Regions from separate parts of the Pseudomonas sp. S2_E01 genome, predicted to be linked through region 1. Evidence: predicted binding sites of a transcription regulator. Region 1 holds the regulator's gene; the other holds the start of a gene.
The links. The regulator FliA, encoded in region 1, starts transcription of late flagellar genes. The targets are predictions, from matches to a motif close to CTAAAGTTTNNNNNNNNNNNGCCGNTAA.
Positions count from the first base shown of each region.

Region 2: AB4O36_RS02365 (flagellar protein MotY) is a predicted target of FliA. The motif match lies at 2,687-2,714, and genes of this name have one in related genera.

Region 1 covers NZ_CP162762.1:4,011,329-4,026,484, reverse strand. Annotated here, with positions in the region: gene flhA (flagellar biosynthesis protein FlhA) at 1-722, shown strand, start outside; gene flhF (flagellar biosynthesis protein FlhF) at 734-2,065, shown strand; gene fleN (flagellar synthesis regulator FleN) at 2,176-3,006, shown strand; gene fliA (RNA polymerase sigma factor FliA) at 3,003-3,743, shown strand; gene AB4O36_RS18660 (chemotaxis response regulator CheY) at 3,911-4,282, shown strand; gene AB4O36_RS18655 (protein phosphatase CheZ) at 4,305-5,093, shown strand; gene AB4O36_RS18650 (chemotaxis protein CheA) at 5,131-7,392, shown strand; gene AB4O36_RS18645 (protein-glutamate methylesterase/protein-glutamine glutaminase) at 7,443-8,561, shown strand; gene AB4O36_RS18640 (flagellar motor protein) at 8,561-9,301, shown strand; gene motD (flagellar motor protein MotD) at 9,317-10,207, shown strand; gene AB4O36_RS18630 (ParA family protein) at 10,251-11,039, shown strand; gene AB4O36_RS18625 (CheW domain-containing protein) at 11,041-11,919, shown strand; gene AB4O36_RS18620 (chemotaxis protein CheW) at 11,994-12,479, shown strand; gene AB4O36_RS18615 (DUF2802 domain-containing protein) at 12,480-12,872, shown strand; gene AB4O36_RS18610 (hypothetical protein) at 13,170-13,403, shown strand; gene AB4O36_RS18605 (PAAR domain-containing protein) at 14,938-15,156, opposite strand, start outside.
Region 2 covers NZ_CP162762.1:482,716-497,871, reverse strand. Annotated here, with positions in the region: gene AB4O36_RS02375 (hypothetical protein) at 1-242, shown strand, start outside; gene AB4O36_RS02370 (argininosuccinate synthase) at 372-1,589, opposite strand; gene AB4O36_RS02365 (flagellar protein MotY) at 1,718-2,626, opposite strand; gene pyrC (dihydroorotase) at 2,781-3,827, shown strand; gene rnt (ribonuclease T) at 3,824-4,498, shown strand; gene AB4O36_RS02350 (peroxiredoxin C) at 4,567-5,169, opposite strand; gene AB4O36_RS02345 (bacterioferritin-associated ferredoxin) at 5,483-5,701, shown strand; gene bfr (bacterioferritin) at 5,901-6,377, shown strand; gene grxD (Grx4 family monothiol glutaredoxin) at 6,620-6,952, opposite strand; gene AB4O36_RS02330 (molybdopterin oxidoreductase family protein) at 7,050-9,155, opposite strand; gene AB4O36_RS02325 (hypothetical protein) at 9,291-9,581, opposite strand; gene argF (ornithine carbamoyltransferase) at 9,986-10,906, shown strand; gene AB4O36_RS02315 (ABC transporter ATP-binding protein) at 10,903-12,012, shown strand; gene AB4O36_RS02310 (PhzF family phenazine biosynthesis protein) at 12,143-12,925, opposite strand; gene ybaK (Cys-tRNA(Pro) deacylase) at 12,942-13,412, opposite strand; gene AB4O36_RS02300 (MIP/aquaporin family protein) at 13,782-14,627, shown strand; gene glpK (glycerol kinase GlpK) at 14,684-15,156, shown strand, end outside.

The DNA of each region.
Region 1 (15,156 bases):
TGGAGGCTGTCTGGATCGAAATCAGTCAGCGTGCGCAGGCGCAATCCCTTGGTTACACCGTGGTCGATGCCAGTACCGTAGTGGCGACCCACTTGAACCAGATTCTGTACAAGCACTCCAGTGAGCTGATTGGCCACGAGGAAGTGCAGCAACTCATGCAATTACTGGCCAAAAGCTCGCCTAAGCTGGCAGAAGAGCTGGTGCCGGGCGTGGTGTCGTTGTCGCAGTTGCTCAAGGTGTTGCAGGCGTTGCTGGCCGAACATGTGCCGGTGCGTGACATCCGTAGCATTGCCGAAGCCATCGCGAACAATGCCGCCAAGAGTCAAGATACCGCCGCGTTGGTCGCTGCCGTGCGGGTTGGTGTATCCCGCGCAATCGTGCAAAGCATCGTGGGGACTGAGTCCGAGCTGCCAGTTATCACGCTGGAGCCAAGGTTGGAACAGATTTTGCTCAATAGTCTGCAAAAGGCAGGACAAGGCTCGGAAGAGGGCGTTCTGCTGGAACCAAGCATGGCCGAGAAGCTGCAACGTTCGTTGATCGAAGCAGCCCAGCGTCAGGAAATGCAAGGTCAGCCAGTGATTCTGCTGGTGGCTGGCCCGGTCCGCGCGATGCTGTCGCGATTTGGCCGGCTGGCAGTTCCTGGCATACACGTGTTGGCTTACCAGGAAATCCCGGACAACAAGCAAGTGACCATCGTTGCGACAGTAGGGCCCAACGGCTGAGGTAGTGGTTTATGCAAGTTAAGCGTTTTTTCGCCGCCGATATGCGTCAGGCCATGAAGCTGGTTCGTGATGAGCTGGGCGCTGAGGCCGCCATCATCGGTAATCGCCGGATCGCCGGCGGTGTCGAGCTGACGGCGGCCCTGGATTACAAACTGTCGGCACTGGCCCCGCGTGTTCCCAACATGGAACTCGAGGATGAGCTGCGCAAGACTCAATCGCGGATCGTCACCGCTCAGGCCGAACTGAGCCTGCGCAGCGAAGGCGAGAGCGACAAGTCGACCAATCGCCAGTTGTTCGCCGGCTTGCCGTTGACCGCTGCCGAGCCGCTGATCGAGCCGACGTACAGCGAGCCACGCCGTGCCGCACCTGCGCCTGCGCCCGCTGCACCGGCCGGCGTCGATCCACGGATGCTCGATTCGATGCGTTTCGAGCTCAACAGCCTGCGCGAACTGATGGAAGTACAACTGGGCTCGCTGGCGTGGAGCCAACTGCAGGGTAATGCGCCGGCCCAGGCCAACCTGTGGCGTCGTCTGCAGCGTATTGGTTTGTCCGGCCCGTTGTCGCGCGACCTGCTGGAAATGATCTCTGGCGTTGAGGAGCCTCGGCAGGCCTGGCGCATGTTGCTGGCGCACCTGGCGCGGATGATCAGCATGCCGGAAGTCGAGCCACTGGAAGAAGGGGGCGTGATTGCCATGGTCGGCCCGGCCGGCATGGGCAAGACCACCACCCTGGCCAAACTGGCGGCCCGCTACGTGCTCAAGTACGGCGCGCAGAGCATTGCCCTGGTGAGCATGGACAGCTACCGCATCGGTGCCCAGGAGCAACTCAAGACCCTGGGGCGCATTCTCAACGTCTCGGTCACCCACGTCGATCCGGGCCAGTCCCTGGTTCAGGCACTGGATCCGTTGCTGCGCAAGCGCGTGGTGTTGATCGATACCGCCGGCCTCCAGGCCAGCGATCCAGCGCTGCGCATGCAGCTTGAAAGCCTGGCCGGTCGTGGCATCCGGGCAAAAAATTACCTGGTGCTCGCAACCACCAGCCAGAAGCAGGTTCTAACGGCCGCTTATCATAGTTACAAGCGCTGCGGGCTGGCAGGCTGCATCCTGACTAAACTGGATGAAACGGCTAGTTTGGGCGAGGTGTTGAGCCTGGCAATCAGTCATGAATTGCCGGTGGCTTACCTCACCGATGGACCACGTATTCCGGATGACTTGCATTTGCCGCGCCGTCATCAGTTGGTCAGTCGCGCCGTCAGCGTGCAAATGCAGGAAGAACCCAGCGAAGAAGCCATGGCTGACATGTTCGCTGACATCTACCACAGTCCGACCAAGCAGGTTGGCTGAGGTGAACAGTTTTTGTACCTACATCGATGGTCTGCCAGGCATTGTTCCAGTTGCGAACGCGCAGCCAGTCATGTGGCCTCCGTCTATGCAAGACAAGGTAAAGAAATAACATGGGCAGCATGCATCCCGTACAGGTGATCGCGGTGACCGGCGGCAAGGGTGGCGTCGGCAAGACTAACGTGTCAGTGAACTTGTCCCTGGCTCTAGCGGAGCTAGGCCGGCGGGTCATGCTGCTGGACGCCGATCTGGGGCTGGCGAACGTCGACGTTCTGCTGGGCCTGACACCCAAACGCACCCTGGCCGACGTGATCGAGGGCCGCTGCGAGCTGCGTGACGTATTGTTGCAAGGCCCCGGCGGCATCCGCATCGTTCCCGCCGCCTCCGGCACACAGAGCATGGTGCACCTGAGTCCGGCCCAGCATGCCGGCCTGATTCAGGCGTTCAGCGATATCGGCGACAACCTCGATGTGCTGGTGATCGATACCGCTGCGGGTATTGGTGACTCGGTAGTCAGTTTTGTCCGCGCCGCCCAGGAAGTCCTCCTGGTGGTCTGCGACGAGCCAACGTCCATCACCGACGCGTACGCTCTGATCAAGCTGCTCAACCGTGATTACGGCATGAACCGTTTCCGCGTCCTGGCCAACATGGCCCAGAGCCCTCAGGAAGGGCGCAACCTGTTCGCCAAGTTGACAAAGGTCACGGATCGTTTCCTTGACGTCGCCCTACAATACGTCGGCGCGGTGCCCTACGACGAAAGCGTACGCAAGGCCGTCCAGAAGCAGCGCGCTGTTTATGAAGCTTTCCCGCGTTCCAAGTGCTCGCTGGCTTTCAAGGCCATTGCACAGAAGGTCGATACCTGGCCACTGCCCGCCAACCCGCGCGGGCACCTGGAGTTTTTCGTCGAGCGCCTCGTGCAACAAACGGCAGGACCCGTGCTATGACCGCCAGCGGTTACAACCTCTACAAGAAATCGGCGCGTGACGCGCAGTACGAGCTGATCGAGCGTTACGCGCCACTGGTCAAACGCATTGCGTATCACTTGTTGGCGCGCCTGCCGGCCAGTGTTCAGGTCGAAGACCTGATCCAGGCCGGGATGATCGGCCTGCTGGAAGTGTCCACCAAATACGACGCCAGCAAAGGCGCCAGTTTCGAGACGTACGCGGGCATTCGAATCCGTGGCGCCATGCTTGATGAAGTGCGCAAAGGGGATTGGGCGCCACGCTCGGTTCACCGCAATACCCGCATGGTCAGCGACGCAATTCGCTCGATTGAAGCTAAAACCGGCCGTGACGCTAAAGATCACGAAGTTGCGGCCGAACTCCAATTGAGTCTCGATGATTATTACGGGATTTTGAACGACACCCTGGGCAGCCGGTTATTCAGTTTCGACGATCTTTTGCAGGACGGCGAACACGAAGGGCTGCATGAGGATGGCGCGAGTGCTCATCTCGAGCCGTCACGCGATCTGGAAGACGAACGCTTCCAGGCGGCGCTGGCGGACGCGATTGCCAATTTGCCGGAGCGCGAGCGACTGGTGTTGGCGCTGTACTACGACGAAGAGTTGAATCTCAAGGAAATCGGTGAGGTCCTGGGGGTCAGCGAATCTCGGGTCAGCCAGTTACACAGCCAGTGCGCGGCCCGTTTGCGGGGGCGTTTGGGGGAGTGGCGAGCGCGCTGAAGGCAGTGTGGGGACACTGCGAACGTGGCTGGTGCGGGGTTGAACCGCGCCGGTCTCGATCTGTTGTGCTCCAGACAGTCATTGAGTGCTCTGCCGAATTGATTGAAATGGCGCGTCCAGGTGCTGGGCGCGTTTAAGACTGCTTGGAGGTCGAATTGGACAAGAACATGAAAATCCTCATCGTTGATGACTTTTCAACGATGCGGCGGATCATCAAGAACCTGTTGCGTGACCTTGGGTTCACCAACACGGTTGAGGCTGACGATGGCATCACCGCCATTCCGGTTCTCAACAGCGGAAGCATCGACTTTCTGGTAACCGACTGGAACATGCCTGGCATGACCGGTATCGATCTGCTGCGCCACGTGCGCGCCGACGAAAAACTCAAGCACCTGCCGGTATTGATGGTCACTGCAGAAGCCAAGCGCGAGCAGATCATCGAAGCCGCCCAGGCCGGTGTAAACGGTTATGTCGTCAAACCCTTCACGGCCCAGGCGTTGAAAGAAAAAATCGAGAAGATTTTCGAACGCATCGGTTGAGTCACCGCGCCACGGGGGAGCTATGGACCACAAAGAATCTTCACAGGGCGAGTTCGAGTCGACCCTGAAAAAACACGCGGTCGAATTGGTCGAAAGCCTTGAAAAAGGCAAGTTCGGTGACGCGGTACAACTGATCCATGAGCTCAATCAGACCCGTGACCGCGGCCTGTATCAGGAAGTGGGCAAGCTCACCCGCGAATTGCATAGCGCGATCGTCAATTTCCAGATTGATCCGCACATGCCGCAAGCCGAGGAAGTGTCCCAGATCACGGATGCCACCGAGCGCCTGGGGTATGTTGTCAAGCTGACCGAGGCCGCTGCGAACCGCACCATGGATCTGGTCGAAAGCTCAACGCCTCTGGTCAACAGCCTTGGCGATGAAGCCCAGGCGTTGAGCACGGACTGGGGGCGTTTCATGCGCCGCGAAGTCGGGGCCGAAGAGTTTCGCGAACTGGCGCGGCGTGTCGACGGTTTCCTGGCTCGCAGCAGCAAGGACAACCGGGCGGTATCGAGCAACCTCAACGACATTCTGCTCGCGCAGGATTACCAGGATCTCACCGGTCAGGTGATCAAGCGTGTGACGCAATTGGTCACGGACGTTGAAACCAATCTGCTCAAACTTGTGCTCATGGCCAGTCAGGTGGACCGCTTTGCGGGCATCGAACATGACCGGGAAGCGATGCTTGCAGAAAAAGATCCACAAAAACATCTCTCTCAGGGTGAAGGTCCGCAGATTCATGCCGATAAAAGAGAAGACGTTGTGTCCGGTCAGGACGATGTGGACGATTTGCTATCCAGCCTTGGATTTTAGGTTTTATTAGACCTGTTCTGTTAGGAGCACACCATTAATGAGCTTCGGCGCCGATGAAGAGATCCTTCAGGATTTCCTGGTTGAGGCCGGCGAGATTCTAGAGCAACTGTCCGAGCAGCTGGTCGAGCTGGAAAGTCGACCTGATGATGCGGACTTGCTCAATGCAATTTTTCGCGGTTTTCACACTGTAAAAGGGGGCGCCGGCTTCCTCCAGCTCAATGAGCTGGTGGAGTGCTGTCACATCGCCGAGAACGTGTTTGACATCCTGCGCAAGGGTGAACGTCGCGTCGACTCGGAATTGATGGACGTGGTTCTCGAAGCACTGGACTCGGTGAACAGCATGTTCAGCGAAGTTCGCGACCGTAGCCCGATTACGGCTGCTACGCCTGAATTGCTCGCCGCGCTGGCTCGTCTGGCCGAGCCGCAATCGGCTGATGAGGCCGCGCCGGTTGTAGCCGTGGCTGAAGAGCCACAAGCAGCGGCGCAAGCCGAATCAGGCGACATCACCGACAACGAATTCGAACAGTTGCTGGACTCGCTGAACGCCGTCAAGGCCGAAGCCGAGGCGCCGGTGGCCGCTGCGGTCGAAACGTCCGAGGTGGTCAGTGATGAGATCACCGACGCCGAGTTCGAGTCGCTGCTCGACCAGTTGCACGGCAAGGGCCAGTTCGCCGCCGATGCGGTCGGTGCCGCGCCAGCCGCACCTGCGGCCAGCGCGAGCGCGAAAGAGCCGGGCGACAGCTCCGACATCACCGACGACGAGTTCGAGGCACTGCTCGATCAGTTGCATGGCAAAGGTAACTTTGCGGTCGACGCATTGGAGTCGGCCATCGCATCGGTCCCTGCGTCGGCTGCGCCAAACGCTGCCGCTGCCGGCAGCGATCTGATCACCGATCACGAATTTGAATCGTTGCTCGATGATTTGCACGGCAAAGGCAAGTTCACCGATGTGAACGGCGGTGCGTCTGCTGCTTCGGTGGCAACACCTGTGGCCAAGGCTCCGGCGGCTGCCAAGGCGTCCGAGCCCAAGGCCGAAACACCGAAGCCTGCTGCCGCAGCCAAACCAGCTGCCGCACCGGCACCTGCTCGCGCGGCAGCGGCGCCGCCGGCGGAAAAACCGGCGAGCGAAGCCGAGACCACCGTGCGGGTCGACACCGCGCGCCTCGACGAAATCATGAACATGGTCGGCGAACTGGTGCTGGTGCGTAACCGCCTGGTGCGCCTGGGCGCCAACAGCGCCGATGAAGCCATGTCCAAGGCCGTGTCGAACCTCGACGTGGTCACTGCCGACTTGCAGACCGCGGTCATGAAGACCCGGATGCAGCCGATCAAGAAAGTCTTCGGGCGCTTCCCGCGCCTGGTTCGTGACCTGGCTCGCCAGCTCAAGAAAGAGATCAACCTGGAGTTGGTCGGTGAAGAGACCGACCTCGACAAGAACCTCGTCGAGGCCCTGGCCGATCCGCTGGTCCACTTGGTGCGAAACGCCGTCGACCACGGTATCGAGTCGCCGGAAGAGCGCGAAGAGTCGGGCAAGGCCCGGGGTGGCAAAGTCATCCTCGCCGCCGAACAGGAAGGCGACCACATCCTGCTGTCGATCTCCGATGACGGCAAGGGCATGGACCCGAATGTCCTGCGCGCCATCGCGGTAAAACGCGGGGTGATGGACAAGGACGCGGCCGACCGCCTGAGCGACACCGAGTGCTACAACCTCATCTTCGCCCCGGGTTTCTCGACCAAGACCGAGATCTCCGACGTGTCGGGTCGTGGCGTGGGCATGGACGTGGTGAAAACCAAGATTTCCCAGCTCAACGGTTCGATCAACATCTACTCGACCAAGGGCCAGGGTTCGAAGATCGTCATCAAGGTGCCGTTGACGCTGGCGATCATGCCGACGCTGATGGTCATGCTCGGCAACCAGGCGTTTGCGTTCCCGCTGGTAAACGTCAACGAGATTTTCCACCTCGACCTGTCGACCACCAACGTGGTGGATGGCCAGGAAGTGGTGATCGTGCGGGACAAGGCGCTGCCGTTGTTCTACCTCAAACGCTGGCTGGTCAGTTCTGCCGCTCACGAAGAGCAGCGTGAAGGCCACGTGGTGATCCTCTCGGTGGGCACACAGCGGATCGGCTTCGTCGTCGATCAACTGGTGGGCCAGGAAGAGGTGGTCATCAAGCCATTGGGCAAAATGCTCCAGGGAACCCCAGGCATGTCGGGCGCCACCATCACCGGTGACGGTCGCATCGCACTGATTCTCGATGTTCCGAGCATGCTCAAGCGTTACGCCGCACGGCGTATTTGATTCAGGGGGAGCGGGGCGCTAGTGCCCCGCCGCCGCCTAACGGAGTGTTTATGGCAGTCAAGGTCCTGGTGGTGGACGATTCGGGTTTTTTCCGCCGCCGCGTCTCGGAAATTCTTTCAGCAGACTCCAACATCCAGGTCGTCGGTACGGCGACCAACGGTAAAGAAGCGATCGATCAGGCGCTGGCCCTCAAGCCGGACGTGATCACCATGGACTACGAGATGCCGATGATGGATGGCATCACGGCGGTGCGGCACATCATGCAGCGCTGCCCGACTCCGGTGTTGATGTTCTCCTCGCTGACGCACGAAGGCGCCCGGGTCACCCTGGATGCGCTGGACGCTGGTGCGGTGGATTTCCTGCCGAAGAATTTCGAAGACATCTCGCGCAACCCCGAGAAGGTCAAGCAACTGCTGTGCGAGAAGATCCTGAGCATCTCGCGCAGTAATCGTCGTGGCAGTGCCTACAGCGCACCGGCACCGACGCCAGGGCCGAGTTCTGTGTCTTCCAGTCTTGGTGGTAGCAGCACCCCTGCGCGTGTGGCGGCTACACCAACCCGCACAACGGCACCGGCCCACGCACCGTCTTCGCCGGCGCCCAAGCGCAAACCCTACAAACTGGTGGCCATCGGTACGTCTACCGGTGGTCCGGTTGCCCTGCAACGGGTGTTGACCCAGTTGCCGGCCAGTTTCCCGGCGCCGATCGTGTTGATCCAGCACATGCCGGCAGCGTTCACCAAGGCGTTCGCCGAACGTCTGGACAAGCTCTGCCGTATCAGTGTCAAGGAAGCCGAGGATGGCGACATCCTGCGTCCGGGCTTGGCGTTGCTGGCACCGGGTGGCAAGCAGATGATGATCGACGGCCGGGGAGCGGTGAAAATCCTGCCCGGTGACGAGCGTCTGAACTACAAGCCGTGCGTGGATATCACCTTCGGTTCGGCGGCCAAGTCGTACGGCGACAAAGTTCTGGCGGTAGTTTTGACCGGCATGGGCGCTGACGGTCGTGAAGGCGCGCGCCTGCTCAAGCAGGGTGGCAGTTCGATCTGGGCGCAGGATGAAGCCAGTTGTGTGATCTACGGCATGCCGATGGCCATCGTCAAAGCTGAACTCGCCGACGCGGTGTACAGCCTCGACGATATTGGCAAGCACCTGGTCGAGGCGTGCATCTGATGGACGTACTCAGCCTTATCGGGATCATCATGGCGTTTGTCGCCATCATCGGCGGCAACTTCCTTGAAGGCGGTCACCTGGGTGCGCTGGCAAACGGTCCTGCGGCGCTAATCGTGCTCGGCGGGACCATCGGCGCGGCGCTGCTGCAATCTCCCATGAGCGCCTTCAAGCGCGCCATGCAGATTCTCGGCTGGATCCTGTTCCCGCCGCGCGTTGACCTGGCCGGCGGCATCGATCGCGTGGTGAACTGGAGCCTGACCGCGCGCAAGGAAGGCCTGCTCGGTCTGGAAGGCGTGGCCGATGCCGAACCCGATAGCTACTCGCGCAAGGGCCTGCAACTGCTGGTCGATGGTGCCGAGCCTGAAGCGATTCGCAGCATTCTTGAGGTGGATTTCTACACTCAGGAAAGCCGCGACATCGAAGCCGCCAAAGTCTTTGAAAGCATGGGCGGTTACGCGCCAACCATCGGCATCATCGGTGCGGTCATGGGCCTGATCCACGTCATGGGCAACCTGGCTGATCCGGCGAACCTGGGGAGCGGCATCGCCGTGGCCTTCGTCGCCACCATCTACGGTGTGGCCAGCGCCAACCTGGTGCTGCTGCCAATCGCTGCCAAGCTCAAGTCCGTGGCTTTGCGTCAGTCGCGTTATCGCGAAATGCTGCTCGAAGGCATCCTGTCCATCGCCGAAGGTGAAAACCCTCGCTCTATCGAATTGAAGCTTCAGGGCTTCATGGATTGATGGGGGTAATGGGCAATGGCACGACGTCGACATCGTGAAGAGCATGTAAACCATGAGCGTTGGCTGGTTTCCTACGCCGACTTCATCACTTTGCTCTTCGCCTTCTTCGTGGTGATGTACTCGATTTCCTCGATCAACGAAGGCAAGTACAAGATTATTTCGCAAGCGCTGGTCGGCGTTTTCACCGATGCGGATCGCTCGCTGCAACCGATTCCCATCGGCGAGGAGCGGCCCAAGACCGTGACCCCGGCCAAGCCGCTGGTCAAGGACAGCGAGCAGGTGGATGCCGGTATCGCCGGGTCCACCGATCCGCTGAAAAGCATCGCCGATGACATCAGCGCCGCGTTTGGCGACCTGATCAGCTCCAACCAGATGACGGTTCGTGGCAACGAACTGTGGGTCGAGATCGAACTTAACTCCAGCCTGTTGTTCGGTAGTGGTGATGCCATGCCCAGCGACGTCGCGTTCAATATCATCGACAAGGTCGCGGGCATCCTGAAGCCGTTCGACAACCCGATCCATGTCGAAGGTTTTACCGACGACCAGCCGATCCGCACCGCGCAATACCCGACCAACTGGGAACTGTCCTCGGCGCGCTCGGCAAGCATCGTGCGCATGCTGGCGATGCAGGGCGTCAACCCCAGTCGGATGGCGTCAGTGGGTTACGGCGAGTTTCAGCCAGTGGCCAACAACACCACGGCAGAGGGCAGGGCGCGTAACCGCCGCGTGGTATTGGTGGTGTCTCGCAATCTCGATGTGCGTCGCAGCCTGACCGGCACCGGAACGGCCAATGCGCAACCGGATGCGGCGTTGAAGCGTGCTGGCACACAAACTGCACCTGCACCGGTCAAACCGCCGGTACGTGAGAGCTCCGTCAATTCTCCGTCACCCGTATTAACACGTTGAGCTATTTCTCGGTCGACCGGTGCGGCCGGGAGGAACAATCCGAATGAGAGTCTGGGCAGTTGCCAATCAAAAGGGTGGTGTTGGTAAAACCACTTCCTCCATCGCGTTAGCCGGGTTACTGGCCGATGCGGGCAAGCGCGTGGTCGTTGTCGATCTCGACCCACACGGCTCGATGACCAGCTACTTCGGTTACGACCCCGACAGCCTGGAGCACAGCAGCTACGATCTGTTCCTGCACAAGGGCAGCGTGCCGCAAGGCCTGCCTGGGCAGTTGCTGTTGCCCACCAGTCACGCCAGCATATCCCTGCTTCCGTCGAGCACTGCGTTGGCGACCCTAGAGCGTCAGTCGCCAGGGCAGAGTGGCCTGGGCCTGGTCATCGCCAAGAGCCTCGCGCAACTGTGGCAGGACTTTGATTACGCAGTGATCGACAGCCCACCGCTGCTCGGCGTGTTGATGGTCAATGCCTTGGCGGCCAGTCAGCAATTGGTTATTCCGGTACAGACCGAGCACCTGGCCGTCAAAGGCCTGGAGCGCATGGTCAATACCCTCGCAATGATCAATCGCTCGCGCAAGCAGCCACTGGCGTTCAATATCGTGCCGACCCTGTTTGACCGCCGCACTCAGGCGTCCCTGGGCACCTTGCGCGTCTTGCGCGACAAGTACCCGGATGAAATCTGGCAGGGCTATATCCCGGTCGACACGCGCTTGCGCGACGCCAGCCGTGCCGGTGTCACGCCTTCGCAGTTCGACGGCAAGAGCCGTGGCGTCTTGGCCTACCGTGCCCTGCTCAAGCAATTGCTGGCGCAGCAATCCGTCGCGCAGGTGGCGTAAGATGAATCGCCCGGTCAAAATCACGTCTCGTCCACAACTGGCACTCCAGTCTTATCTGGACAGCTTGCTGATGGATGCGACCGAAGAATTGCCGCCAGAAGTCGAGGTGGTTGCCGAGGTGCCCGAGGTCGAAGCGGCACTCGACGAATTCCAGGCCGCAGTGCTCGAAGAGCAGGCTCGTGATGCCCAGAAGGCGCCCGAGAAACCAGCGCCTGTCGCTGCCCCAGTGGCAGCGCCGGTCGTGAAAGCGCCGGTCGCGTTGGTGGATGCACCCGCCCCGGTAATGGCGCCGGTGTCAACCATTGCGCCGTTGCTGCAGGCGCTGGTGCCACCGATCGTTGAAGTCCACCTGCCGCCGAGCAACACACCGCCACCGGTGGAGTCCGACGGTCGTCCAGCATGGGCGGCCGACGCGTTCGAATGCCTGTTATTCGATGTGGCCGGGCTGACCCTGGCAGTGCCGCTGGTGTGCCTGGGTTCGATTTATTCCCTGGCCGGCCAGGAACTGACACCCTTGTTCGGGCAACCGGAGTGGTTCCTCGGCATCCTGCCGAGCCAGGCCGGTAACCTGAAGGTGCTGGACACCGCCCGCTGGGTCATGCCTGATCGTTATCGCGATGACTTCCGCCAAGGCTTGCAATACGTAATTTCTGTTCAGGGCTACGAGTGGGGCCTGGCGGTGCATCAGGTCAGCCGCTCATTGCGCCTGGACCCGAACGAAATCAAATGGCGCACCCATCGAGGCCAGCGACCGTGGCTGGCAGGCACGGTCATTGAGCACATGTGCGCGCTGCTCGACGTTGCCGCACTCGCCGAGCTGATTGCCAGCGGCGGTGCAAAGCACATGGGCGGCGTCAAGCCGATCCACAAACCAACATAAAAACACGCGGGGGCAAATGACTTGCCATCGCACCGAACACACACCGCCAGGGCGGTTTTTCGAGGGGTCAGGGTATGAATGATAAGGCGTCGTCTGCAAAGGGTTCCGAAGATCCGATCCTGCAATGGGTAACCTTCAAGCTGGACAATGAAACCTACGGCATCAACGTGATGCGCGTTCAGGAAGTCCTGCGCTACACCGAGATCGCGCCGGTTCCGGGTGCTCCAAGCTATGTGCTGGGTATCATCAACCTGCGTGGCAACGTGGTGACCGTGATCGATACTCGCCAGCGTTTCGGCCTGATGAACGCCGAGATCAGCGACAACACCCGTATCGTCATCATCGAAGCCGACAAGCAAGTGGTTGGCATAATGGTCGACAGCGTGGCCGAAGTGGTTTACCTGCGTCAGTCGGAAATCGAAACCGCACCTAATGTCGGTAACGAAGAGTCCGCCAAGTTCATTCAAGGCGTGTGCAACAAGAACAACGAGTTGCTGATCCTGGTCGAGCTGGACAAGATGATGAGCGAAGAGGAATGGTCGGAACTGGAGAATATCTGATTGATTCTCGAGGTTGCGGTCATTGTCCTGTTCCTTTTCTGGGCAGGCACGCTGGCAATGTTCCTGGCGTACATTCGTGGTCAGCGGCAGATCGCCGCGCAACAGGCCCAGGGCGATGCGCTGCGTGATCAGCGCATCAAGGAACTGGCCAGGCTGGTCGAAAACTATCAGAGCGGCAACGTGCGCATGGGCGAAGACCTGCATGAACTGCGCGCGGTGGTCGCTCCGCTGCCCGACAAGCTGGCTCAGCTGGAGCAGCGTGACCCCTCCAGCCTGTCATTTGCCCAGGCGGCACGATTGGTCGGGATGGGCGCAAGCGTCGACGAACTGACCCAGTCCTGCGGCCTGACCCAGGCCGAGGCGGAATTGATGAGCAAGTTGCACAGAGGCTGAATCCCTCCCTGACCCGCGACGTCTGCCTCGCTCCCAAGGTGACACTCAAACCTGTAGGAGCGAGCTTGCTCGCGATGGACTTAAACTATGACGCTACATGCCTGATGCACCGCGTTGTTTGGTCCTCCATCGCGAGCAAGCTCGCTCCTACAGATGCTGTTCATATCAGGCAATACTCGGATCCAGCCCGGTTTTGCTAACAGATCTGCCAGGTTACACCTGCTGTTACTCTCTTTAAGATGCGTGTTCGCTCACTAGCGATATCCTCCTCGGACTTAACCACGCTGGAGAGTAACGATGAGCAAAGTTGTTCGGGTTAAAGGTGTCATCACGACATGTGATCTGGAAAAGTCCCTTCTAGGTTTAATTACCGGTGAGGATGGACAAGAGCTAAAATACTTTAAGAAGTCTTTTCTTGACTGGGATGGTAATTTTGATAATCCTCCCGAAGTAGGCCAGAAGGTGACCTATGAAGTTCAACTCAGTCACCCCCATGGCCATATAGCGGGTCAGATTCGCAGGGAAAATTGAATGCCCTGTCGATAAATCTTCAGAACGCGCCATCTTTCAACAGGTATGGCGCGTTTTGTACTGTGCTCCGAATACAATGCCATGTAGAAGGTATTGGATGTTGTCGAAGTACAGTATGAGGCTAAATTTTGATAAATATGACGAGGTCGGCGCAGAAGGTCGTAGTTGCCGAGGGTGAGCGGTTTGTTCAGGAAGGTGGTTGTTCAGCGGGTTGTAGCGTTTTGATAGTGTTCAAGCTATTTCATCTGTAAGTCTTAAAAAAATATTGAACGCAGTCAGCCAAAATAACCCGATGTATAATAACCAGCACGTCGAGAGTAAGCGAATCTTTAAGTATTTGGGGAAGTCTTTTAAGTCAACGGGGTTTAGTAGTTCGCGACGAAGACTGAGTTTTTTATGAAAAATCAAAGCGCTCATAGAGTTAACGGTATAACACTTGGATATTAATTTTTGGTCTGAAAATCTTATTAGAGGATGCCCAGTTGCCTTGCTTTTTGAAAGCGCCGTAATCATTCGATGAAAGTCACGGCTCTGCGCAATGTAAGCAGTAATCGCTACGCTCGATAGGACAAGCACGAATGGTGCTAAACCCAAAAAAATCCTCACGTATGGGTGCCATAACTTGAAATCAGTCATTTAATCACCTTGTAAACTTGTTCGCCCGACCATTCCCCAATAGAGTCTCCTATCTTGCTCCCTACGTAACTTCCTGCCCCGACCATTATCAAAACACAAGCGATTCCCCCTACTCCAGCAGTAGTAACTCCTAGACCAATACATAAAGCGCTTGCTTTACCACCCAAAATAGCTCCACCCGCACCACCCCCCCCCCCTCCCACCCACAAAACTCCCCGTCTCCGTAAACCGCACTTTTTCACATTCCTCAGTTTCTCCGGCCCGACACACTTCCTGAACTTTCATATACGACGCAGCGCCTCCCAGCGTGGTGCCGACATATCCGCCGTATTTAAGGTACTTGGCCGTTTTGGCGATCTGCTCCATGTGGGTGGCATAACCCGGTATCGGCCCCGAGACGCCTGCCTTGTTCCAGTGATGAACGAGGCTGCGTGTGGATATTCCGAGGTCTCGGCGCAGGAGGTCGTAGTTGCCGACGCTTAATGACGTTTCGGTTGGGTTTAAACTACCTCATCTATAAATTTAAGAAGCAATGCACCTGCAACTCCCCAGGAAAATGCGATATATACTAACCAGCAAGATGCAAGTAGTCGACATTTTAAACTATTTGGGAAGTTTTCCAGGTCCGTAGGGTTTAATAGTCCGCGACGAATATTCAAATTTTTATGCAGCAGTAAACCGCTGATCGCGGCTACTGTATAGCATCGGGATATCAGGTTATCGTCTGAGAACCTGAACAGAGGATGCTCAAGGGCTTTGCTATTGGAGAGTGCGGTTCTCATTCGGTGAAAATCGTTTGTGCCAGCAATGTAGGCGCCCAAAGCCATGCCAGACCAACCGATTATGAATGGAGTGACGCCGAAAGCTATTTGCACATACAACCAAAACTTGTATTCGCTCACTTCGTGGCCTTATAGGTTGTTTCACCTATCAATTCGCCGAACCATTCTCCTACTTCACCCCCTAGGTAGCTGCCTGCTCCAACCAATATTAAACCGCACACCACCCCGCCCACACCTGCGGTGGCAGCTCCAACTCCAACGCAAACAGTGGACGCCGCGGTGCCGCCACTCCATGCGCCGAACCCACCGAACCCCATCCCACCCACAAAACTCCC
Region 2 (15,156 bases), 2.8 Mb from region 1:
GGAGGACACAGTGGCGCGAGCTCCTGGGCAGGACCGCCAAATCAGATTCGGCACACGTCGTCGTGTTCCTCATCACGGCCGAATCGCAGAGTCTGTTTAAAGAAAGCGCAGTCGATTTTTTCAGGCAGGTGAAGAAACGCAGCAGCTTGCCATTTTGCGTCGTTTACAACTTGAGTTCCCACACCGTAACGCTCATTGATCAAACTGGCACATCGGACGCACAACGGCCAGTCGCTTTCTAGCGACAGGGAGGAGGAAGAAGGAGGGAGTTGTTCTTAAAAACGCTACGTCGCAATGTCCGAAAGAAAAAATCCTATTCTCAAATTTGTGGCCTTGTCGAACACAAGGCCACAAATTCCAGGTCACGCGCCTCAGAACAACTTGCGACCCTTATTGGCTGCGATCCGCATGCGCAAGGCGTTGAGCTTGATGAAGCCCGCCGCGTCAGCCTGGTTGTAGGCGCCGCCATCTTCCTCGAAGGTCGCGATATTGGCGTCGAACAACGAATCGTCGGACTTGCGGCCAGTGACGATCACATTGCCCTTGTAGAGCTTCAGGCGCACGACGCCGTTCACGTTGACCTGGGACGCGTCGATCATCTGTTGCAGCATCAGACGCTCAGGGCTCCACCAGTAGCCGGTGTAGATCAGGCTGGCGTATTTAGGCATCAGCTCATCCTTGAGGTGAGCCACTTCGCGGTCCAGGGTGATCGATTCGATCGCACGGTGGGCGCGCAGCATGATGGTGCCGCCAGGGGTTTCGTAGCAGCCACGGGACTTCATGCCCACGTAACGGTTTTCGACGATGTCGAGACGACCGATGCCGTGTTCACCACCGATACGGTTCAGGGTCGCCAGCACGGTGGCCGGGGTCATTTCGACGCCGTCCAATGCCACGATGTCGCCATTGCGGTAGGTCAGTTCCAGGTATTGCGCCTTGTCGGGGGCCTTCTCTGGCGACACGGTCCAACGCCACATGTCTTCTTCGTGCTCGGTCCAGGTGTCTTCCAGCACGCCGCCTTCATAGGAGATGTGCAGCAGGTTGGCATCCATCGAGTACGGGGATTTTTTCTTGCCGTGGCGCTCGATCGGGATCGCGTGCTTTTCCGCGTAATCCATCAGCTTTTCACGGGACAGCAGGTCCCATTCACGCCAAGGTGCAATCACTTTCACACCGGGCTTCAGGGCGTAGGCGCCGAGCTCGAAACGAACCTGGTCGTTACCCTTGCCGGTGGCGCCGTGGGAAATGGCGTCAGCGCCGGTTTCGTTGGCGATTTCGATCAGGCGTTTGGCGATCAACGGACGAGCGATGGAAGTACCCAGCAGGTACTCGCCTTCGTAAACAGTGTTGGCGCGGAACATCGGGAACACGAAATCTCGCACGAACTCTTCGCGCAGATCGTCGATGTAGATTTCTTTTACGCCCATGGCCTGCGCCTTGGCGCGAGCAGGTTCGACCTCTTCACCCTGACCCAGGTCAGCGGTAAAGGTCACCACTTCACAGTTATAAGTATCCTGCAGCCACTTGAGGATCACCGAAGTGTCCAGGCCGCCGGAATACGCCAGAACGACCTTGTTTACGTCCGCCATGCCATCACTCCACGGGGTTTACGGAAAGCCGTCAAGTCTACCGGTCATGCAGAATAATTTACAGTGGCGCGACAGCTTATGACGACGAAGCGACAGATTATGTCGAGCGCGCGACGAACAGTCGCGGCTCAGGAAGTCTTCGCTGCGCTCGCCGATGCCGTGGTCTGGGGCGCCGGCGTCTCGACGGGGGCGACGCGAGCGAGGTGGACATTCACCCGGCGGTTCTTCGCCCGGTTGGCGGACGAGGTGTTGGGGACCAGCGGATAACGCTCGCCATGGAAACGCACGGTTATCTGCGATTCCTGCACCCCGTTGGCCTTGAAATACTCCATGACCGCCAGCGCCCGGCGACGCGACAGCTCACGATTGGCCAGGCGATTGCCGCTGTTGTCCGAGTGACCGTCGAGCTCGATGTGGTTAACCGTAGGATCGGCCTTCATGAAGTCCAGCATCACCTGCAACTGCGCCTTGGCCTGCGTATCGAGTTCCATACCCTCGCCCGGGAAGCCGATTTGCGATTGTTTGACCTGTTCGAAGTTTTTGGGCAGCAGCTTCGCCACGCAACCCTGATAATCGTTGAACGCCTTGCTGAACTTGACGGGCAGCAGGCGAACTTCCGAGACGCGGCCATCGCCGGAGAAATGCCGGACGACCGGGCTGCGTCCGTCCATCAAACCACTGATCAGACGGCCGGCCTGGACTTGGGAGCTGTTGAACAGAACGTTGCCACTGCCGATCCTGACCGAGCCGAGATTGATGTCGCCCCGCCCCGGCTGCCACGGTGCGGCCGCCGCCAACAAGGTCGCCGAACCGCCACCGACCATCGAGTTGTAGGCTTTCAGACGAAACGTCGCCTGCTCCCCAGCGCGGCGCACGAACTCACCCGAACCGAAATCGGTAATCGGTTGAGTCAGGCGACACTCGAATTTGTCCCCTTCGACCGTCCACTCGATGCTCTCCAGACGGGTCTGGAAAGTGAGCGCCATCGCGGGAAGGCTGGCAAACACACTGAGCAAGGCTAAATAACGCTGGCGCACGGGAGGCTCCATTGGCTTCTACAACAAAAGACCGATACATATTTACGGCATACCTGTTGGATATCGGTAGCTTGTCGCAAAACTTGATAGCGGGTGCCTGAGAGAGTCTTTTCCGGTAGCATTCCCCAGAGTTTGCCCCGCCTGGAATCCCCTCATGTCCGACCGCCTGACCCTGCTGCGTCCCGACGACTGGCATATACATCTTCGTGATGGTGCCGTGTTGACCAATACTGTTGCGGATGTCGCGCGCACCTTTGGTCGCGCCATCATCATGCCCAACCTGGTACCGCCGGTGCGCAACGCCGCTGAAGCCGACGGTTATCGCCAGCGCATTCTCGCTGCACGTCCGGCCGGTAGCCGTTTTGAACCGCTGATGGTGCTATACCTCACCGACCGCACCCAGCCCGAAGAAATTCGTCAGGCCAAGGCCAGCGGTTTCGTGCATGCCGCCAAATTGTACCCGGCCGGTGCGACCACCAACTCGGACTCTGGCGTCACCAGCATCGACAAAATCTTCCCTGCGCTCGAGGCCATGGCCGAAGTCGGTATGCCCTTGCTGATTCACGGTGAAGTCACCCGTGGCGATGTCGACGTGTTCGACCGCGAAAAAATCTTCATCGACGAGCACATGCGTCGTGTGGTGGAGCGTTTCCCGACACTCAAGGTGGTGTTCGAGCACATCACGACTGGCGATGCCGTGCAGTTCGTCAACGAGGCTTCGGCCAACGTCGGCGCGACCATTACCGCTCATCACTTGTTGTACAACCGCAACCACATGCTGGTTGGCGGGATTCGGCCGCACTTCTATTGCCTGCCGATCCTCAAGCGCAATACCCACCAGGAAGCCCTGCTCGACGCCGCCACCAGCGGCAGCGAAAAGTTCTTCCTCGGCACTGACTCGGCACCGCATGCCCAGCATGCCAAGGAAGCCGCCTGCGGTTGCGCCGGTTGCTACACCGCTTATGCCGCGATCGAGTTGTATGCCGAAGCCTTCGAACAGCGCAACGCGCTGGCCAGGCTCGAAGCTTTCGCCAGCCTCAATGGCCCGCGCTTCTATGGCCTGCCCGTGAATACTGATCGCATCACCCTGGTTCGCGACGAGTGGACCGCACCAACCAGCCTGCCATTTGGCGAGCTGACCGTTATCCCGCTGCGCGCCGGTGAAAAACTGCGCTGGCGCCTGCTGGAGGAACACGCGTGAGTGAAGACCATTTCGACGACGAACAGGACGGTTCGAGCGCAGGTGGTTCACGCCATCCGATGGCTGCCAGGTTCCGTGGTTACCTGCCCGTGGTCGTCGACGTAGAAACCGGTGGTTTCAACTCGGCCACCGACGCCCTGCTGGAAATCGCGGCGACCACCATCGCCATGGATGAAAAGGGCTTCGTTTACCCTGATCACACGTACTTCTTCCGCGTCGAGCCTTTCGAAGGCGCGAACATCGAAGCAGCGGCCCTGGAGTTCACCGGGATCAAGCTCGATCACCCGTTGCGCATGGCCGTGAGTGAAGAGACAGCCCTGAACGACATCTTCCGTGGGATACGCAAGGCGCTGAAGGCCAACGGCTGCAAGCGGGCGATTCTGGTCGGCCACAACAGCAGCTTCGACCTGGGCTTCCTGAATGCCGCCGTCGCACGCCTGGACATGAAGCGCAACCCGTTTCACCCCTTCTCCAGCTTCGACACTGCCACCCTGGCTGGCTTGGCCTACGGGCAAACGGTACTGGCGAAGGCTTGTCAGGCAGCCGATATCGACTTCGATGGTCGCGAGGCCCACTCGGCTCGCTACGACACCGAGAAGACGGCCGAACTGTTCTGCGGCATCGTCAATCGCTGGAAACAGATGGGCGGGTGGGAAGATTTCGACGACTGATGAGTCGCGACCCTGCCCATAAAAAAACCGGCCATGATGGCCGGTTTTTTTTGTGCCTCGAACGCGCCTTACAGGGCAGCTGCGTGCTCGGTCAGGTAAGCCGCAACGCCTTCTGGCGAAGCGTTCATGCCTTTGTCGCCTTTCTTCCAGTTCGCAGGGCAGACTTCACCGTGCTCTTCGTGGAATTGCAGAGCGTCGACCAGACGAATCAGCTCTTCCATGTTACGGCCCAGCGGCAGGTCGTTGATGATCTGCGAGCGAACGACACCCTTGTCGTCGATCAGGAACGCGCCACGGAAAGCCACGCCGCCTTCGGACTCAACGTCGTAGGCCTTGGCGATTTCGTGCTTCATGTCGGCAGCCATGGTGTAACGGACTTCGCCGATACCGCCGTTGTTGACCGGGGTGTTGCGCCAGGCGTTATGGGTGAAGTGCGAGTCGATCGAAACGGCGATCACTTCAACGTTGCGCGCCTTGAAATCAGCCATGCGATTGTCCAGAGCGATCAGCTCGGACGGGCATACGAAGGTGAAGTCCAGCGGATAGAAGAACACCAGGCCGTATTTGCCTTTGATGGCCGACGACAGGGTGAAGCTGTCGACGATTTCGCCATTGCCCAGAACGGCCGGTACGGTGAAGTCAGGGGCTTGCTTGCCTACGAGTACGCTCATTGAATATCTCCTGGTGTAAAAACGTGAAGTTCCCGGGTTTGCGCCAGCCTGTCACCCTCAGGCGACAGCCCTGTGACACCCACCCCTTCATAAGGACCGGTCATCATACACTGCGTTTTTATGCTGTCCTCAACGGATTTTCACCAGAGCGCCGAATGGCCGCCCAAAAGGGCTAATGGCAGATGGCTGCAAAAAACCGTTCGTCAGTCTTGTTGCTATATCGGGCAAAGCTGTCAGAAACCACTTTGACAATCATTCTCGTTAACATTAAGATCCATCGCAATTGAGTCACAACCAGCGACGGTTTTTACTTATGTATGTCTGCCTCTGCACTGGCGTTACCGACGGTCAAATCCGCGATGCAATCTATGAAGGATGCTGCAGCTATAAGGAAGTCCGTCAGGCTACCGGCGTAGCCAGCCAATGCGGCAAGTGCGCCTGCCTCGCCAAGGAAGTGGTGCGCGATACCCTGACCCAAGTACAAACTGCCCAGGCCGCGATTCCTTTCCCGGTAGAATTTAATGCTGCGTGAATACCCCCTTTTAAAGAACCGGACTTAATGTCCGGTTTTTTTATGCCTGAAAATCAACTGGTTACGCGCTAGACGCGGAACACAAACATTCTTATTCCGATTAATTTTCATTTATTATTCAATAACTTAGGTTTGACACCCCTAAGTATGCGGCTCAAACTCTGCCTCATAGACAGCTAACATAGGGCAGGACCCCATCATGAAAGGCGACATTACAGTCATCCAGCATCTCAACAAGATCCTTGCCAATGAGCTGGTCGCGATCAATCAATATTTCCTGCATGCCCGCATGTATGAAGATTGGGGCCTGAACAAGCTGGGCAAGCATGAATACCACGAGTCCATCGAAGAGATGAAACACGCGGACAAGCTGATCAAGCGCATCCTGTTTCTGGAAGGCCTGCCAAACGTGCAGGATCTGGGCAAGCTGCACATCGGCGAGCACACCAAGGAAATGCTTGAGTGCGACCTGCGCATCGAGAAGACCGGTCATGCGGACCTGAAAGTCGCGATCGCCCATTGCGAAACCGTTGGCGATTTCGGCAGCCGTGAACTGCTCGAGGACATTCTTGAGTCCGAAGAAGAACACATCGATTGGCTGGAAACCCAACTGGGCCTGATCGACAAGATCGGTCTTGAGAACTACCTGCAATCGCAGATGGGCGACGACGAGTAATATTCCCGACGCCAAAAAAAGCCCCGCGCTCTCTCAGACGCGGGGCATTTTTGTATGTGCGATACCCCACCCTGTAGGAGCGAGCTTGCTCGCGATGGTGGACCAGACAACGCGGATAGTCTGATGACCCGTGTTTTAGTTGATCTCCATCGCGAGCAAGCTCGCTCCTACAGGGGATCTGCGCATAAAAAAAGCCCCGCTCTCTCAAGAGGCGGGGCTTTTTGTGCCTGCGCTAGCAGCAATCACGCCTTCGCAGCAGCCGCTTCAACAGCCGACTTGATGGTGGTTTGCAGCGAACCGTCTGCAGCCATCTCGGTCATGATATCGCTACCGCCGACCAGCTCACCCGCCACCCACAGTTGCGGGAAAGTCGGCCAGTTGGCGTATTTTGGCAGGTTGGCACGGATCTCCGGGTTCTGCAGGATATCCACGTACGCAAACTTCTCACCACACGCCATTACGGCCTGCGCAGCTTTTGCGGAGAAGCCGCACTGCGGGGCATTCGGCGAGCCTTTCATGTAAAGCAGAACGGTGTTGTTCGCAATCTGCTCTTTAATCGTTTCGATGATATCCATGAAGCACCTCGACTGAACTTTCCGACTCAGGGGTCGGCACGGTGGCGCATTGTAACGGAAACCCCGTCGTGATGCTCGGACTCCCCGACAGACCCGCTCAAGCCGCTGCCACCGTGACCGGCACGCCATTCAACGCCGCGTTACCCGACAGTTCGTCGAGCTGACATTCATCCGTCAGGTCATTGGCACTGGAACCTGGCTGGCTGCTGGCAATGGTCATCTGCACGCCGGGCCGCGCATGCCCCCAACCGTGAGGCAGGCTGACCACGCCTTTCATCATTTCCAGGCTGCCCAGTACTTCCACTTCAATCACCCCCACACGGGAGCTGACTCGCACCCGCTGCCCATCACTGAGCCCGCGGCTGACCAGATCATCCGGATGCATGAGCAACTGATGACGGGGTTTGCCTTTCACCAGCCGGTGGTAATTGTGCATCCAGGAATTATTGCTGCGCACATGACGACGCCCGATCATCAACAACTGATCGACTGCCGGCGCCTGCAACGTGGCGAAGCGAGCCAGGTCGGCAAGCATCACCTCGGGAGCCGCCTGGATGCGTTGTCCGGCCGTTTTCAACCGCTTCGCCAGGTTGGACTTCAGGGCGCCCAGGTCGATGCCGTGCGGATGATCCAAAAGCGTAGCCAGTGACAACTTGTGCTCCGAGGCATCGCCGTAGGCGCCCATCCGCAACCCCATGTCGATCATTTTCGCCGGCGGCATTGTCGGTTTGAGTTCCTTGCCGGTCTTCTCGGCGAAGGCCTTGGCCAGCCCGACGAAAATCTCCCAGTCGTGCAACGCACCTTCCGGCTTGGCCAGGATGGCGCGGTTGAAGCGCGTAACGTTACGCACCGCAAACAGGTTGAACGTAGTGTCGTAGTGATCGTTTTCCAGGGCCGATGTCGACGGCAGGATCAGGTCGGCGTAACGCGTGGTTTCGTTAATGTACAAGTCAACACTGACCATGAACTCCAGCCCGTCCAGCGCCTGCTCCAGTTTCCGGCCATTGGGCGTCGACAATACCGGGTTGCCGGCCACGGTGATTAATGCCCGCACCTGCCCTTCCCCACCCGTGAGCATCTCTTCGGCCATGGCCGACACCGGCAACTCGCCCGCGTATTCCGGGCGCCCGGAAACGCGACTCTGCCACAGGTTGAAATGTCCGCCCGAGGTGGTGGCCACCAGATCCACAGCGGGCTCGGTGCACAACGCGCCGCCCACGCGATCGAGGTTGCCCGTCACCAGGTTGATCAGTTGGACCAGCCAATGGCAGAGGGTGCCGAACGCCTGGGTCGAAACGCCCATACGCCCATAACAGACCGCGGTCGGTGCCGCGGCGAAGTCTCGTGCCAGTTGCCGGATCTGATCGGCAGGGACCGCACACAGCGGGCTCATGGCCTCGGCATTGAAACCTGCGATGGCTTCACGCACTTGATCCAGGCCGTCCACCGGCAAATGGCTTTCACGGGTCAGACCTTCGGTAAAAAGGGTGTTGAGCAAGCCGAACAACAGTGCCGCATCGCCACCCGGACGTACGAACAAATGCTGGTCGGCAATCGCTGCCGTTTCACTGCGACGCGGATCGACAACCACCACTTTGCCACCCCGGGCCTGGATCGCCTTCAGACGCTTTTCCACATCCGGTACAGTCATGATGCTGCCGTTGGAGGCCAGCGGATTGCCGCCCAGGATCAACATGAAATCGGTGTGGTCGATGTCCGGGATCGGCAACAGCAAGCCATGGCCGTACATCAGGTGGCTGGTCAGGTGGTGTGGCAACTGGTCAACGGAGGTGGCGGAAAACCGGTTGCGGGTTTTCAGCAAGCCCAGGAAGTAATTACTGTGGGTCATCAGCCCGTAGTTGTGAACGCTCGGGTTGCCCTGATACACCGCCACCGCATTCTGCCCGTGGCGTGCCTGGATCCCGACCAGACGTTCGGCAACCAGCTTGAAGGCGTCCTCCCACTCGATGGGTTGCCAATCGTTGCCAACCCGCAGCATCGGCTGATGCAGGCGATCCGGATCGTTCTGGATGTCCTGGAGCGCCACAGCCTTGGGGCAAATGTGCCCACGACTGAAGGTATCCTGGGCATCGCCCTTGATCGAGGTGATTTGCACGTTGCCGTCGGCTTCGGTGGTCTCGATGGTCAGGCCGCAGATGGCTTCACACAGGTGGCAGGCACGGTGATGGAGAGTCTTGGTCATGGCCAGTCTCTTTTTTGTACGGGGGCCGGCACTTTCGGCCGCGGGATCAAAACTATGCCCCCCGCACAAGCGCGGCGCCAGCGACGTCTGTCTTGTGAATCGCCCCCCATCAGCCCAGCCGATTGCCACCAGCCATCAGTTGGAAGGCAACCTCGACGGCGCCTGCATCTGGATTTCCTGAATGGTTTCGATCTGCTCGTGGGCGAGGTGGACGCCGGTAAGCTCGCCAATGATGCGCCAGTGCTCATCGAGCCCTGTGCTGATGGTAGCCATGCGATCGATCATGCGTCGACCGGCAGCCTTGGTCACCTCGTCCTGGCTGCGCATCAGCTCGAAGGACATCGATGTCACCGAGGCTGTGAGGTGTGTCAATGCGCGGGCGGTCAAGCCAAGCAATTCCATGAGTTGCTGTTCTTTCGAATCCATTCAAGAAGCTTCCTGCATCAATTGTGACTTAGTTATAACCCAGCCCATTCCATTAGCAAGTGTTTCAGACGCAGCACATTGCCATTAACGACGACTGGCACCGGCTCGGAAACCGACCGCCATCGCTCCATCCCCGCCCCGCTTGATTGCCAAGCCCCGCGAGCCCGGTGTACAAATGACGGGCTGCTGTCAGGAATAAAACTTCAAACGCGCTATCGCGGTCTCCCCGTAGCCCCTCTGAAATCCGCCAACACCGTAGCCTATTGGAAAAACGCGACATTTAATGTCAAGATCGCGCCTTCCCTATTTCGTCGCCCCGTGCGGCTTACGCCGCAGGTCTCGCCCGTTGTTCCGAAAAACAAGGCTTTGAGTATCTGCGGTCTGTTGCAAAAAGGTAGTTAATGATGAGCGCTAGGCACTTTCTCTCCCTGATGGACTGCACGCCCGACGAACTGGTCAGCGTGATCCGTCGAGGCGTGGAGCTCAAAGACCTGCGTAACCGCGGCGTACTGTTCGAGCCACTGAAAAACCGCGTGCTCGGGATGATTTTCGAGAAGTCCTCGACCCGCACCCGTATTTCGTTCGAAGCCGGCATGATCCAGCTCGGCGGCCAGGCGATCTTCCTGTCGCCGCGCGATACCCAACTGGGTCGTGGCGAGCCGATCGGCGACGCCGCCATCGTCATGTCGAGCATGCTCGACGCGGTGATGATCCGTACTTTCGCTCACAGCACCCTGACCGAGTTTGCCGCCAACTCGCGCGTACCGGTCATCAACGGCCTGTCCGACGATCTGCACCCCTGCCAATTGCTGGCCGACATGCAAACCTTCCTGGAGCATCGCGGCCCGATCCAGGGCAAGACCGTCGCCTGGATCGGTGACGGCAACAATATGTGCAACAGCTATATAGAAGCGGCGATCCAGTTCGACTTCCAGTTGCGCGTTGCCTGCCCGGAAGGCTACGAACCCAACCCGGTATTCGTTGCCAAGGCCGGCAATCGCGTGACCATCGTCCGCGACCCGCAGGAGGCCGTGCGCGGTGCCCACCTGGTGAGCACCGACGTCTGGACCTCCATGGGTCAGGAAGAAGAAACCGCCAAACGCCTGAAGCTGTTCGCGCCATTCCAGGTCAATCGTGCGTTGCTGGACCTGGCCGCCGAGGACGTGCTGTTCATGCATTGCCTGCCCGCCCACCGTGGCGAGGAAATCAGCCTCGACCTGCTCGATGACCCGCGCTCCGTGGCCTGGGATCAGGCAGAAAACCGTCTCCACGCACAAAAGGCCCTGCTCGAGTTTCTCGTCGAGCCGGCGTACCACCACGCATGAGCCAGCCACTACTGCTAAACCTGCGCAACCTCGCCTGCGGCTATCAAGACCAGCGTGTGGTGCAGAACCTCAACCTGCATTTGAATGCCGGTGACATCGGTTGCCTGCTCGGCTCCTCGGGCTGCGGCAAAACCACGACGCTTCGGGCAATTGCCGGCTTCGAACCGGTTCACGAGGGTGAAATCAGCCTGGCCGGCGAGACGATCTCCAGCGCTGGGTTCACCCTGGCTCCGGAGAAACGCCGGATCGGCATGGTGTTCCAGGACTACGCCCTGTTTCCGCATTTGAGCGTGGCCGAGAACATCGCCTTCGGTATTCGCAAGCATCCGCATAAAGACCGGGTCACTGAAGAGCTGCTGGAACTGGTCAACCTGAAGAACCTCGGCAAACGCTTCCCCCACGAACTGTCCGGAGGCCAGCAACAACGTGTGGCCCTGGCCCGTGCCCTAGCGCCGGAACCGCAGTTGCTGTTGCTCGACGAGCCCTTTTCCAACCTCGACGGCGAATTGCGACGCAAGCTCAGTCACGAAGTGCGCGACATCCTGAAGGCCCGTGGCACCAGTGCAATCCTGGTGACCCACGACCAGGAGGAAGCCTTCGCGGTCAGCGATCACATCGGCGTGTTCAAGGAGGGCCGTCTGGAACAGTGGGATACGCCCTACAACCTCTATCACGAACCGCAGACGCCTTACGTCGCGAGCTTCATCGGCCAGGGTTATTTCATTCGTGGCCAGCTCAGCAGCCCGGACTCGGTGCAGACCGAGCTTGGAGAACTGCGCGGCAACCGCGCCTACACCTGGCCCACCGGTGGTGCCGTGGACGTGTTGCTGCGTCCGGACGACATCATTTATGCACCGGACAGCGCATTGAAGGGGCGGATTGTCGGCAAGTCGTTCCAGGGTGCCTCCACCCTGTACCGCCTGCAATTACCGACCGGCGCCCAGCTGGAATCGATTTTCCCGAGCCACGTCGATCATCAGGTCGGCGCGGATGTCGGGATCCAGGTCGCCGCTGATCATCTGGTGCTGTTCCAGGCGTCCGGCAGCACGGCCGCGCAGATTCCGATGGTTGAATCAGGTGTGCGGCGGTACAGCACTGCGGGCTGAAACACACCCCCGACTGTACAAAATCCATAGTGGGAGCGAGCCTTCTCGCGATAGCGGTGTGTCAGCCAAGAGGTAATGACTGACACACCGCTATCGCGAGCAAGCTCGCTCCCACAGGTTTTTTGAGGGGTTAACCCAACATCAGGGTGCCGCTGGCCACCAGCGTCGCATTCCCGCCGATCTTCACCCGGTCCCCTTCCAGCCGGCAGAACAATTCACCGCCGCGTTTCGAGCATTGATAGGCGCTCAGGCTCGATTTGCCCAGGCGCTTGGACCAGTAGGGGATCAGGCTGCAATGAGTCGAGCCGGTCACCGGGTCTTCATTGATGCCAATGGCCGGGGCAAAGTAGCGCGAGACGAAATCGTGCTTGCCACCCCTGGCAGTGACAATAGCGCCCAGCCAAGGCAACTTGGCCAATGCGACCATGTCAGGCTGGCAATCGAGCACGGCCTGTTCGGACTCCAGCACCACGAACAGCTCATTGGAACCTCGCACATCAACCGCCTCGACACCCAGTGCGCGCTCGACATCCACGGTCACGCCCACTTCCGACGTCTCGATGGCCGGGAAGTCCAGCCACAGGCGTTCACCTTCGCGACTCACGCTCAGCGGGCCGGACTTGCAGATGAAATCCAGGCGTTCTGCGGTTTCCTTGTAGATGTCAAACAAGACAAAGGCGCTGGCCAGCGTGGCATGTCCGCATAACGGCACCTCGGTGGTCGGGGTGAACCAGCGAATGCGCCAGCTTTGCCCTTCACGCACAACAAAAGCGGTTTCGGCGAGGTTGTGCTCGCCCGCGATCTTCTGCATCAGCTCGTCGGCGAGCCAGGCATCGAGCCGGTAGACCATCGCCGGGTTGCCACCGAAGGGACGGTCACTGAACGCATCGACCTGGTAAAACTCAAGCTGCATATATCTTCTCCCTGATTCAGGCGCGGCCGATATCGGCGAACGTGGCCTGAGTATGTTCGGCCAGCACCGTTGGTGCCAATTCAACTTCCAGACCACGCCGCCCCGCACTGACAAAAATGCTGGCGAAAGGCAGGGCCGAATTATCGATGAATGTGCGCAATCGTTTTTTCTGCCCCAGAGGGCTGATGCCACCCAGCAAATATCCGGTGGAGCGTTGCGCAGCCGCCGGGTCAGCCATTTCCACCTTCTTGACCTTGGCCGCGTGTGCCAGGCCCTTCAAGTCCAGACTGCCGGCCACCGGCACCACGGCCACCAGTAACTCCCCTTTCTCGCTCGCCGCCAGCAAGGTTTTGAACACCTGAGCCGGGGCCAGACCGAGCTTTTCCGCCGCCTCGAGTCCGTAGGACGCTGCCTTCGGATCATGTTCGTAACTGTGTATCTGATGTTCGGCACGAACCTTTTTCAACAAATCCAATGCGGGGGTCATGACAGCTCCAGACTGGGCAGCGGAGAAAAATAGTGCGTCCGATTCTAGGTCATTGTTTGGCAAAAGGCTCTATCACGGCAGCGCTTACAGGACCCAACACATAAACCCACCGTTCGTCAGTGCATATCAAGGATGACAAACAAAATGATCATTCACCTGACTAATAGTTCGGATGTGACCAATGGTTCACTTTCGATCTTTGACAGACATGATCCTTGTCTATATTTTTTCGTTTACGAATACCGTATAACGCGACAGCGCAAGACCCAGCAGTAAACCGGGGCTCAGGGTGGGGACCCTCCCGGTGAAAATCGCGCTTTGATCAAGATCAAAAAAGAGCGCCAGAGAAAAAAAACAAAGAGGTTTTCAATGACAACTGCTTTACGACAACCGTCACTCTACAGCCAATGCCTGGCGGAATTTCTGGGCACTGCACTGCTGATCTTTTTTGGTACCGGTTGCGTTGCCGCGCTCAAGGTCGCGGGTGCCAGCTTCGGCTTGTGGGAAATCAGCATCATCTGGGGCGTGGGCGTCAGCATGGCGATCTATTTGACGGCCGGTGTGTCAGGGGCTCACCTCAACCCCGCCGTCAGCATCGCGCTGTGTATTTTTACCGACTTCGAAAAGCGCAAACTGCCGCCCTATATTCTGGCCCAATTGGCCGGCGCCTTCTGCGGCGCCTTGTTGGTTTACACGCTGTACAGCAATCTATTCTTCGATTACGAACAAACCCACCATATGGTTCGCGGCACCCAGGCCAGCCTCGAACTGGCGTCGGTGTTCTCCACTTTCCCCAACCCGGCGCTCTCCACCGCACAGGCGTTCCTGGTCGAAGTGGTCATCACCGCGATCCTCATGGGTGTGATCATGTCCCTGACCGACGACAACAACGGTTTACCGAACGGCCCCATGGCACCGCTGCTGATCGGCCTGCTGATTGCGGTGATCGGCAGCTCGATGGGCCCGCTGACCGGCTTCGCGATGAACCCGGCGCGGGATTTCGGCCCCAAGCTGATGACTTTTTTCGCAGGCTGGGGTGAAATTTCCCTTACCGGCGCACGTGAGATCCCGTACTTCCTGATCCCGATTTTTGCACCGATTGTCGGTGCCTGCCTCGGTGCCGCGGCTTATCGCGGGCTGATCGCCCGCCATCTGCCAGCCACCGAACCTGCTCCTGCAACACCGGCCATTGACGGCAAACCAAGAACTTCCTGATACCGTTGGCGCGATGCGCCTGACCTCACCCCTTTATCTCGTCCAAGGCAATCGACATGACCGACATTCAGAATAAGAACTACATCATTGCCCTCGATCAGGGTACGACCAGTTCTCGCGCCATCATTTTCGACCGTGACGCGAACGTGGTCTGCACCGCCCAGCGTGAATTCGCCCAGCATTACCCGCAAGCGGGCTGGGTCGAGCACGACCCGATGGAAATCTTCGCCACCCAAAGCGCCGTGATGGTCGAAGCCCTGGCTCAAGCCGGCCTGCATCACGACCAGGTCGCCGCCATCGGCATCACCAATCAGCGTGAAACCACGGTGGTCTGGGACAAGACCACCGGCCGCCCGATCTACAACGCGATCGTCTGGCAATGCCGTCGCAGCACCGAGATCTGCCAGCAGCTCAAGCGTGACGGTCACGAGCAGTACATCAGCGAAACGACTGGCCTGGTGACCGACCCGTATTTCTCCGGCACCAAACTGAAGTGGATCCTCGACAACGTCGAAGGCAGCCGTGAACG